Regions from separate parts of the Nonomuraea sp. CA-143628 genome, predicted to be linked through region 2. Evidence: riboswitches for the same ligand, from Rfam matches in the RefSeq annotation. Region 2 holds a riboswitch; the other holds the start of a gene.
What was found. Region 2 has a riboswitch for cobalamin ahead of ACQP2T_RS28645 (CbtB domain-containing protein). Riboswitches for the same ligand answer to the same signal wherever they lie in the genome.

Region 1 (5,399 bases), 1.6 Mb from region 2:
TGCGACTGGTCGATGTACGGCTGACGGGCCGCGGCCAGGTCGATGAGCGCCTTCTGCGGCAGCTCCCAGGCCGTGCGGTACAAGGTCTTGAGGTCATCGGGGATGCCCGCGATGTCCTGGACCGAGCCGTCCGCCCGCTTGATGTCGTCACGCATCCGCTGCGTCCACAGCCCGCGAGCCTGGAGGTCGGCCACCAGGTAGCGGTTGACCTGGAGGAACTCCCCCGACAGCGTCTCGCGCTTGAACACGTTGGACACCTGCGGCTCGATGCACTCGTAGCACCCGGCGATGGAGGCGATGGTCGCGGTCGGGGCGATGGCGACCATCAGCGAGTTGCGCAGCCCGGTCGTGGCGATCTTCGCGTGCAGCTCGGCCCAGCGCGGCGACGCGGCGGCGTCGTAGTGGTCGGGGTGCAGGACGCCGCCGGCCGCCCTGGTCTCCTCGTACGACGGATGCCGGCCGCGCTCGACGGCCAGGTCGGCGGAGGTGTCGTAGGCGGCCAGGGCGATCTCCTCGGCGACGCGGGTCGACAGCCCCAGCGCCTCGGGCGAGTCGAACGGCAGCCGGAGCGCGAAGAAGACGTCGGCCAGGCCCATCACGCCGAGCCCGATCGGCCGCCAGCGCTTGTTGGCCGCCTCCGCCTCGGCGGTCGGGTAGAAGCCCAGGTCGATGGTCCGGTCCAGGAAGCGCACCGCCGTACGGACGGTCGTGCGCAGCCGGGCCCAGTCGACGCCCTCGCCGGTCAGGTGGGCGGCGAGGTTGATCGAGCCGAGGTTGCACACCGCCGTCTCGCCGTCGCTGGTGACCTCGAGGATCTCGGTGCACAGGTTGGACAGGTGGATGACGTTCTCGGGCCGGGCCGTCTGGTTGGAGGTGCGGTTGGCGGCGTCCTTGAACGTCATCCAGCCGTTGCCGGTCTGGGCGAGGGTGCGCATCATCCGGCCGTAGAGGGTCCGGGCGGGCAGCTGCCGGGTGTAGCGGCCGTCGGCCTCGTAGGCGCGGTAGGCGCGGGTGAACGCCTCCCCGTACAGGTCGGTGAGGTCGGGGACCTCCTTGGGGTCGAACAGCGACCAGACCTCGTCGGCCTCCACCCGCCGCATGAACTCGTCCGGCACCCAGTTGGCCAGGTTGAGGTTGTGCGTACGCCGGGCCTCCTCGCCGGTGTTGTCGCGCAGTTCCAGGAACTCCTCGACGTCGGCGTGCCAGGTCTCCAGGTAGACGCAGGCCGCGCCCTTGCGGCGCCCGCCCTGGTTGACGGCGGCGACGGAGGAGTCGAGCGTACGCAGCCAGGGCACGATGCCGTTGGAGTGCCCGTTGGTGCCCTTGATGAGGGATCCGCGCGAGCGCACCCGGGTCCAAGCGATGCCGATGCCCCCGGCGTACTTCGACAGCCTGGCCACCTGCCCGTAGCGGTCGTAGATCGACTCCAGCTCGTCACGCGGCGAGTCGAGCAGGAAGCACGACGACAGCTGCGGGCGGCGCGAACCGGAGTTGAACAGCGTCGGCGAGCTCGGCAGGTACGACAGCGTGGACATGAGACCGTACAGCTCGGCGGCCTCGGCGACCGTCTCCGACAGCCCGCAGGCCACGCGGAGCAGGAAGTGCTGCGGCCGTTCGAGCACCGTCCGCGACTGCGGGTGCCGCAGCAGGTAGCGGTCGTAGACCGTACGCAAGCCGAAATACTCGAAGCGGTCGTCCGCCTCGCCGGAGACGAGCGCGTCGAGCTCGGCGGCGTGCGCGCCGACGAAGGCGGCGAGCGAGTCCTGGAGCAGCCCGGCGGCGTGGCTGGCGGCGATGGACTCGGAGAAGGTCCGCACGCCGTGCCCGGCCGCCTCGTCGGCGATCTCCTCGGCCAGGAGCCGGGCGGCGATCCGGGAGTTGGCCGGATCGGTGATCACTCGTGCGGCGGCCTCCTCGATCGCCAGCCGCCTGTCGACGGTGGTCGGCTGCCGATCGACCGTGGCCGGCTGGTGATCGGCCTCAATGATCTGCGTCACGTGCTCTCTCCTCGCGAGCTCATCCCCGTGAGGGCGCGTGAGAGCACGGCGGCCCTGGACTCCATGGCCGCCGACGCCCCCGGCCCTCCCTCGAGGCCATGGACACTTCGATGGGCGGAGCCGGCTGGCTCCCCCAACGTCACCGGCAGGTCTTCGGGCTCGCGGGCATGGTCGATAATTCCTACTGGCCGTCGCTTCCCGGAAATGCCCAGTGCTCGTGACGGCGGTCGTTCCCGCTCACCGCTGCGGGGCAGCCCCGGAATCGCACCGGGTTCCCTTTTGCTCCGCCCCGAGGGGCGAACCAGCGACGAGCAGAATCCTACATCTAGTGGCCCTTGGCGCAACTACCCCAGCATGTTGTGTCAGCGGTATCGAGCATGCCGAGATCGCGGAGCACGGCCCTGGTCCTGCCGATCTCCGAGGCCAGCCACTGTTCGAAGTCGTCGCCGCTGAGCGGGATCGAGGTCCATCCCTCCGCCCGGCAGGCCGCCCGCCAGGCGGCGGACTCCGTGACCTCGTCGCAGAGCCGGATGGCGACGGCCTTGCCGTCGTCGGACATCTCCTCGGGCCCCACGGCCGCGCACCAGTCGGCGAAGTCGACCCGCACGCCGCACTCCAGCAGGCTCGGCGCGTCGACGCCGTCCACCCGGCGCGCGCTGGAGACGGCCAGCACCCTGACCTGGCCCTTGCCGATGGCGTGGCGCCAGTCCGCGAGCGTGCCGGTCGCCGCGGCGGCCTTGCCGCCGAGGAGCGCGGCCGCGGCCTCCTCGCTGCCGGGAAAACCGGTGTAGTCGACCTGCCGGGTGTCGGCGCCAAGACCCTTGGCGATCAGCCCGAACAGCAGGTGGTCGGGCTCGCCCTGCGGTCCGCCCGTCAGCGGCGTGCGGTCGGGGTGGGCGACCAGTTGCGCGCCGAACTGGTCGAAGGTGGCGAACTTGGAGTGGGCGGGCACCACCACCACCTCGATCTGGCCGGTGAGCCGGGCCAGCGGCGTGGCGGTGTCGAGCAGCGACAGCCCGTTGTTGAGCTCGGTCGCGGCCAGCGCGGGCAGCCCGGTGACGGTGATCCGGGTGACGGGCGGCGTGCCGGAGACCGGGAAACCGGCGTCGCGGGCGGTTTTGACGAGCGCCTTGGCGACCCGGGCCCAGCGCCCGGCGCCGGGGACGATCGCGAACCGGCCCGAGAGGCCGGCCGCGTTGACGGCGCGTCCGCCGAGACTCCCCTCCGTGCCACATCCTGTCGCGCAGGCCGCCACCGCCAGGCCGAGCGCGAAGAACCCCCGTCGGCGCATGGCGTCCCCCCCTCGCACCCCATAACTACCCCAGGTCACTGACGCTTAACGCACTGTTACACATCTGGGTCGTCATTATGAGGGATCACGAAAAGTCGGGAAGAACTATGAAGTTTTCTCGCCCACACCGACGAGCAGGTACGACGGCAGCGAGGGCTCGCTGACCAGCCTGGGCCGGTCGGGACGCCAGTCGGGGGCGTGCACCAGGCCCGGCTCGACCAGCTCGAAGTCCCCGAAGAACGCCCGAATCTCCCTTGGAGTCCGGTCGGTACCGGCCCCGGCCGAGGTGGGCCGGTGGAGCGGCGTGGCGCCCTCGTCGAACCGTCCCCGCGAGGTCGCGTGGGTGAGCACCAGGTAGCTGCCGGGCGCCACCGCCTCGCGCAGCCTGGTCACCATCTTGCCCGGGTCGCGGGCGTCCGGGATGAAGTGCAGGATCGAGACCAGCAGCACGCCCACCGGCTCGTTCAGGTCCAGGAAGCGGGCCGCCTGCGCCAGCACCTCGTCGGGGTCGAGCAGATCGGCCTGGACGAAGACGGCCCGGCCCGCCTCCTCCAGCAGCGCCCTGGCGTGGGTGGCGACGACCGGGTCGCGATCGACGTAGACGACTTTCGCCTCCGGCGCCACCTCGTGCACGTTGCCCTGGGTCGGCAGCCCGCTGCCCAGATCGAGGAACTGGCGCACGCCCGCGTCCGCCAGGTGGCGGACCGCGCGCTGGAGGAAGGCCCGGTTGGCACGCGCCAGCAGGACGGCTTGCGGGATCAGCGCCGCAAGCCGGTCGATCGCCTCGCGGTCGACGGCGTAGTTGTCTGTGCCGCCGAGCATGTAATCGTACATTCGTGCGAGATTTGGCGTCTGACCATGAAACTCGGGCACAGTTTCGATCTTAAGTCCTGCCGGTCCGCTTATCACGGGCTATGTGCCTATTGTGGCCGCCGTGTCGTAGCAGTTACTCGACTGTAACGCTCTTAGCCAAATTGCGTGGCTTATCCACATCGCGCTCGAGCGCCACGGCGGCGTGGTAGGCCAGCAGCTGCAGCGGGATCGTGAGCAGGATCGGGTCCAGCTCGATCTCGTTCTTCGGCACCACGATGACGTCGTCGGCCAGCTTGGCGTCGGGCTCGCGGTGGCCCACCATGAGCACCTTGCCGCCGCGGGCGCGGATCTCGCCGAGGGTGGTGAGGTTCTTGTCGAGCAGTTCGTCGTCGGGGACGATCGCCACCGTCGGCATCTCCGGGCCGATGAGGGCGAGCGGCCCGTGCTTGAGCTCGCTGGCCGGATAGGCCTCGGCGTGGACGTACGAGATCTCCTTGAGCTTCTGCGCGCCTTCGCGGGCCACGGGATAACCGCGGACCCGGCCGACGAACATCATGCTCGGGTAGTTCGCGTACTTCTTCGCCAGCTCGGCGATCTTGTCGCCCTGCGTCAGGATCTCCTCGATCTGGCCGGGCAGCCTGCGCAGGCCCTCGCAGACGCGGCGGCCGTCGGCGGGCGAGAGGTCGTGCACCCGGCCGAAGTGCAGCGCGAGCAGCGCGAACGCCAGCGACGTCGAGGTGAACGCCTTGGTCGAGGCGACCGAGACCTCGGGCCCGGCGTGCAGGTAGACGCCGCCGTCGACCTCGCGGGCGATGGCGCTGCCGACCGCGTTGACGATGCCGATGACCCGGCCACCCTTGCGCTTGAGCTCCTGTACGGCCGCGAGCGTGTCGTAGGTCTCGCCCGACTGGCTGATCGCGACGTAGAGCGTGTCGGGGTCGACGACCGGGTTGCGGTAGCGGAACTCGCTGGCCGGCTCGGCGTCGGCCGGGATACGGGCCAGCTCCTCGATGAGCTGCGCGCCGATCTGGCCGGAGTAGTAGGCCGAGCCGCAGCCGATGATCTTCACCCGGCGGAAGGAGCGGGTCTCGCGGGCGTCCATGTTCAGGCCGCCCAGGTGCGCGATGTGGAAGCGCTCGTCGAGGCGGCCGCTCATGGTGCGCGAGACCGTGTCGGGCTGCTCGGAGATCTCCTTGAGCAGGTAGTGCTCGTAGCCGCCGGTGTCGTAGTGCCCAGCGTCCCAGTCGACGGTCAGCGGCTCCTTGGCGGTCTCGCGCGCGTCGCTGGCGAAGGTGTGG
Region 2 (5,399 bases):
CGCCGACACTGGCGCTCACCGCGCCGAGCGCGAAGACGTACGTACCGAACGAGGACTTCCTCACCTTCCAGCCCTCCCCGCCGGGCGAGGTGACCGCGCAGGTCCAGGGTGTGGACCTCACGCTGCCACCCACCCCGACGCCGACCTCGACCAGCGGCTGCGAAGCGGCGGACTTCGCCGGGTTCGTGACCGGCCGTATCGCGCTCGTCCAGCGCGGCACCTGCCCGTTCGTCAATAAGGTGCAGAACGCGGCCGCGGCGGGCGCGACCGGGCTCATCATCTTCAACGAGGGCCAGCCGGGTCGTACCGACGCGTTCCCGCTGGACATCGGCGAGTGGCGGGGCGGGATCCCCATGGTGTTCGCCGACTTCGCCGTGGGCAACGAGCTCGCGAGCACGCCTGGTGCGACGGTACACCTCAAGGTCGACGCCAACCTCGTGCTCGGCAGCACGGACAACGTGATCGCCGAGACCCGCTTGGGCGACCCGCGCGACGTCGTCATGGTGGGCGCGCACCTCGACAGCGTGACGGCGGGGCCCGGCATCAACGACAACGGCTCGGGCAGCGCGGCGATCCTGGAGGTCGCCGAGGAGATGGCGCTGTACCCGGTCAAGAACAAGGTCCGCTTCGCCTTCTGGGCGGCCGAGGAGATCGGGCTGCTCGGTTCCGATCAGTACGTCGGGTCGTTGTCGCAGGCGCAGCGGGACCGCATCCGGGTGTATCTGAACTTCGACATGGTGGGCTCGCCGAACTACGCCTACAAGCTGTACGACGGGGACAACTCCGACAACGTCGGCTCCCCCGCCGGTCCGCCCGGTTCGGCCGAGATCGAGAAGCAGCTGGCGGCGTTCTACGGCTCCCGTGGCCTGCCCACGGTGGGCACGGACTTCGACGGGCGTTCGGACTACGGGCCGTTCATCGCGGTCGGGATCCCGGCCGGCGGCATCTTCACCGGTGCCGAGGGGATCAAGACGGCCGCGGAGGCGGCGCTGTTCGGCGGGACGGCCGGGGTCGCCTACGACGCCTGCTACCACCAGGCGTGCGACACCATCGCCAACATCAACGCCACGGCGCTGGACGTGGACGCGGACGCCATCGCCGATTCCGTCGCCCGATACGCCTTCAACCTGCGCTCCATCCCGCCGCGAGTGGCACCCGCCACCAGCCGTGCGCGCTTCACCGCGCCAACCTCTGACTTTCTTGATGTGTTGACGCGAACGGGAGGAAAGGATACGTTCCGGTAGATTTCACGGTTGTCCAAGGGAAATCCGGTGAGATGCCGGTGCGGACGCGCCACTGTATCCGGGACGTAGATCCCGGGAGCCAGGTCGCTTGGACCTCCGTGACCTCATTTGTTGGGACGCGTCATCCCTGAGGAGGCACTGATGAGTGGTCTGTCCGCTCCTACCGTCATTCCGTTCCCCCGTCTGCGGCTGTGGTTGCTGGCCGTACCGGTTCTGCTGCTGATCGCCTACCTGGTGCTGATGGACAACGGCGCCATCTCGCAGACGGGTGCGTACCTGCACGAACTCATGCACGACGGGCGTCACCTGCTCGGCGTGCCCTGCCACTAGACCTCGGCATGGTACGCACCCTGCTGGTCAGGGGCCTGCTTCTGGGCCTGCTGGCCGGATTGATCGCGGGCGGCTTCGCCTTCGCCTTCGGGGAACCGCAGGTGGACAGTGCCATCGCACTGGAACAGGCGCACGCCGCGCAGGAACCTGGCCATGACCACGGCGATCTCGGCGAGGAGGAGCTGGTCAGCAGGCCGGGCCAGAAGGCCGGGCTCTTCCTCGCCACCGGCCTGTACGGGCTGGCCGTGGGAGGGGTCTTCGCCCTGGTGTACGCGGGTCTGCGGGGCCGGGTCGGTCCACGGTCGGAGGGCGGGCTGGCGCTCGCCGCCGCCGGGTCGGCGTTCGGGGCGATGATCCTCGTACCGTTCGTGAAATATCCGGCCAATCCGCCGGCTGTCGGAGACCCGGAAACGATCAACAGCCGGACCGCCCTCTATTTCGTGATGATCCTTGTCGGGCTGGCCGCGATCGCGATCGCGGTGGCGACCGCGCGCCGGGTGACCGCCGGGCCATGGGCGCGGTGGGTCGCGGCCGGGGTCGCGTATCTGGTCCCGGTGGTCGCCGCGTGGCTGCTGCTGCCGACCGTGGACGAGGTGCCCGAGGGTTTTCCCGCCACGCTGCTGTGGCAGTTCAGGCTCGTGTCGTTAGGGACGCAGCTCGTTTTCTGGACGGCCTTCGGTGTGCTGTTCGGGTGGGTGAGCGACAGGGCGGCGCGGCGGGCGGCGGCCGTACCCGCGACCGCCGTCTCGCCGGGCTGAGCCGGCGTGCTGTTCGTCCGGCACGCCAGTACGCCGGGAATGCGGACCGCCTGCTTTCCCGGGGCCGATGAGGACGCCGACGCGGCGAGCCTGGCCAGAGCGCACGACTTGGCCAGCGCACACGGCCTGGCCAGCGCCCATGGCCTCGCCTCGGTCGTGGCCGAGTCGGTGGCGGCCGGTTCGGTGGCGGCCGGTTCGGTGGCGGCCGGTTCGGTGGCGGCCGACTCAGCGGCGGCCGACTCAGCGGTGGCCAGCGCGGTGGTGGCCGGGTCGGTGGCGTGGGTCGCTCCCAGTGTCGCGGCGCGGCAGACCGCCGCCGCGCTCGGCTGGGAACCGTGCGTGGTCACCGCGCTCGCCGAGGCGGATCACGGCCGATGGCGCGGCCTGCCGTACGGGCGGGTCGCGCGGGAGGAGCCGGACGCGCTGGCGAGCTGGCTGGCGGATCCGGACGCGGCGCCGCACGGCGGGGAGAGCCTGGCCGTGCTGGCGGCGCGGGTGGCCGGCTGGCTCGACTCGGTACGCGGGGAGCCCGAGGCGGTCGCCGTCTGCGACGCGGGCGCCATCCGGGCGGCGCTCGGCCACGCGCTGGGGCTGGACCCGGTGCGCGCCGCCCGTTTCGATCTCGCGCCGCTGTCCGTCACCGAGCTGACCGTCACACGAGGCGGCTGGCGGGTCGCCCACGTCAACCGGAAGATCCTTAACCGGAAGATCCTTGTCGTGAACGTACGGAAGGTCCTGTCTTGATCGTCTCGTATCCGTTCAGCGCCGTCGTCGGGCTCGACGACCTGAAGCTGGCGCTGGTGCTCAACGCCGTCTCGCCACGGGTGGGCGGTGTGCTGGTACGGGGTGAGAAGGGCACCGCCAAGTCCACCATCGTGCGCGCGCTGGCCGCCCAGTTGCCCCCGGTGAACGTGGTGCCCGGCTGCCGGTTCGCCTGCGATCCGGCCGCGCCCGATGCCGAGTGCCCGGATGGCCCGCACGAGCCGGACGCCCAAGGGCTCCGCCGTCCGGCCGCGTTGGTGGAGCTGCCGGTGGGCGCGTCGGAGGACCGCCTGGCCGGCTCGCTCGACGTGGAGCGGGCGCTGACGGAGGGGGTGAAGGCGTTCGAGCCGGGCCTGCTGGCGGCCGCGCATCGCGGCGTCCTGTACGTGGACGAGGTGAACCTGCTGCACGACCACCTGGTCGACCTGCTGCTGGACGCGGCGGCCCTGGGGACGTGCTACGTGGAGCGGGAGTCGGTCTCGGTCCGGCATCCGGCCCGGTTCCTGCTGGTCGGGACCATGAACCCGGAGGAGGGTGAGCTGCGGCCGCAGTTGCTGGACCGGTTCGGGCTGACGGTGGAGGTGAAGGCGTCCAGGGATCCGGTGGAGCGCGCCGAGGTGGTACGACGCCGGCTGGCCTTCGACGCGGACGGCGAGAAGTTCGCGGCCCGGTGGGCGGCCGAGGAAGCGGCACTGGCGGCCAGGATCGCCCAGGCTCGCGGCCGGGTGTCCGGCGTCCGGCTGCCCGACGCGCGACTGCGGCAGATCGCGACGGTGTGCGCGGCCTTCGAGGTGGACGGCTTGCGGGCCGACCTGGTCACGGCGAACGCCGCCATCGCCCATGCCGCCTGGCATGGGCGCGAGAGAGTGACGACCGAGGATGTACGGGCGGCTGCCCGCCTGTCGCTGCCGCATCGGCGGCGGCGCGACCCCTTCGACGCGCCGGGACTGGACGAGTCGCTGCTCGACGAGTTGCTGGAGAGCACGTCGGAGGATGAGGAACCGGACGATCCGGAGGGTCCCGGTGGCGGAGGCCCTGACGCCTCCGGGCCTCCTGACCTTTCCGGGCCTGGGGAGGACGGCGGTCCGGCGGGCGCCTCGCCACCGGCCGGTGACAGCGAAACGCCGACGCGGGATCAGCCGACCGGACCCCCTGATGGCCGGCTGCCGGATGGTGATCGCGCATCGGATGCCGGATGGATGCCGGATGGCGGCCGCGTACTGGATGACAGCTGGATGCCGGGCGACGAGGGGTCGGCGAAGCAGCCAACCGGTGCCGGGCAGTCACCGGACGTCGAGAGCGCACGCGAGCAGGAGCCGCCGGGCCGGGTGGCCGGGCTGGCGGCGCCGTACCGGGTGCCGTTGCTTCAGGTACCCGGGATCGGCGAGGGCGTGGCGGGGCGGCGCTCACGCTCGCGCACCACACGCGGCCGGGCCACCGCCGCACGCCGCCCCGGCGGACGGGTCCGCGATCTCCACGTGATGGCGACGATGCTGGCGGCGGCGCCGCACCAGGTGACGCGCGGGCGTACCGGTCCCGGGCTGGTGCTGTGCCAGGACGACCTGCGCGAGGTGGTGCGCGAGGGCAGGGAGGGCAACCTCGTGCTGTTCGTGGTGGACGCCAGTGGCTCGATGGCGGCCCGCCGGCGGATGAGCGCCGTCAAGACGGCGGTGCTCAGCCTGCTGCTCGACGCCTACCAGCGGCGCGACAAGGTCGGCCTGGTCACCTTCCGTGGCGCGGGCGCCGTGCTGGCGCTGCCGCCGACCTCGTCGGTGGAGGCGGGCGCGGCCCGACTGCGCTCGCTGCCGACCGGCGGCCGTACCCCGTTGGCGGCGGGGCTGGTGCGGGCGGCGGAGGTGCTGCGCGTGGAGCGGCTGCGCGACCCGGCACGGCGGCCGCTGCTGGTGCTGGTGACCGACGGGCGGGTGACGGCGGGCGGCGATGTGGAGCGGGCCGCCGCCCTGCTGGACGGTACGGCGAGCGTGGTCGTGGACTGCGAGAGCGGCCCGGTGCGGCTGGGCCTGGCGGCCCGGCTGGCGGTACGGCTGCGGGCACGCCTCGTCTCGCTCGACGCGCTCTCCGATCTGAGTTCGGTCGTACGCGATCACCGGAATCTGGGCTCGGCCGTACGCGATCACCGGGCCGTACGCGATCATCGGAAGGCGGTCTGATCATGCCGCAGGGGAAGCCCGCCACCGTGCCCGACGACGGTCTCACGACCCGGCAGCGCCGGACGAGGCCGCTGCTGATCGTGCACACCGGGCCGGGCAAGGGGAAGTCGACGGCCGCGTTCGGGATGGCGTTG

Region 1: another riboswitch for cobalamin. It lies ahead of ACQP2T_RS21570 (ribonucleoside-diphosphate reductase subunit alpha); the one in region 2 lies ahead of ACQP2T_RS28645 (CbtB domain-containing protein).

Annotation. Positions count from the first base shown of each region.
Region 1 covers NZ_CP192072.1:4,673,560-4,678,958, reverse strand. Annotated here, with positions in the region: gene ACQP2T_RS21570 (ribonucleoside-diphosphate reductase subunit alpha) at 1-1,997, opposite strand, end outside; cobalamin riboswitch at 2,125-2,318, opposite strand; gene ACQP2T_RS21565 (tripartite tricarboxylate transporter substrate-binding protein) at 2,323-3,288, opposite strand; gene ACQP2T_RS21560 (SAM-dependent methyltransferase) at 3,394-4,122, opposite strand; gene glmS (glutamine--fructose-6-phosphate transaminase (isomerizing)) at 4,235-5,399, opposite strand, start outside.
Region 2 covers NZ_CP192072.1:6,265,345-6,270,743, reverse strand. Annotated here, with positions in the region: gene ACQP2T_RS28650 (M28 family peptidase) at 1-1,244, shown strand, start outside; adenosylcobalamin (AdoCbl) riboswitch at 1,236-1,384, shown strand; gene ACQP2T_RS28645 (CbtB domain-containing protein) at 1,386-1,574, shown strand; gene ACQP2T_RS28640 (CbtA family protein) at 1,583-2,332, shown strand; gene ACQP2T_RS28635 (histidine phosphatase family protein) at 2,339-3,076, shown strand; gene ACQP2T_RS28630 (VWA domain-containing protein) at 3,073-5,265, shown strand; gene cobO (cob(I)yrinic acid a,c-diamide adenosyltransferase) at 5,268-5,399, shown strand, end outside.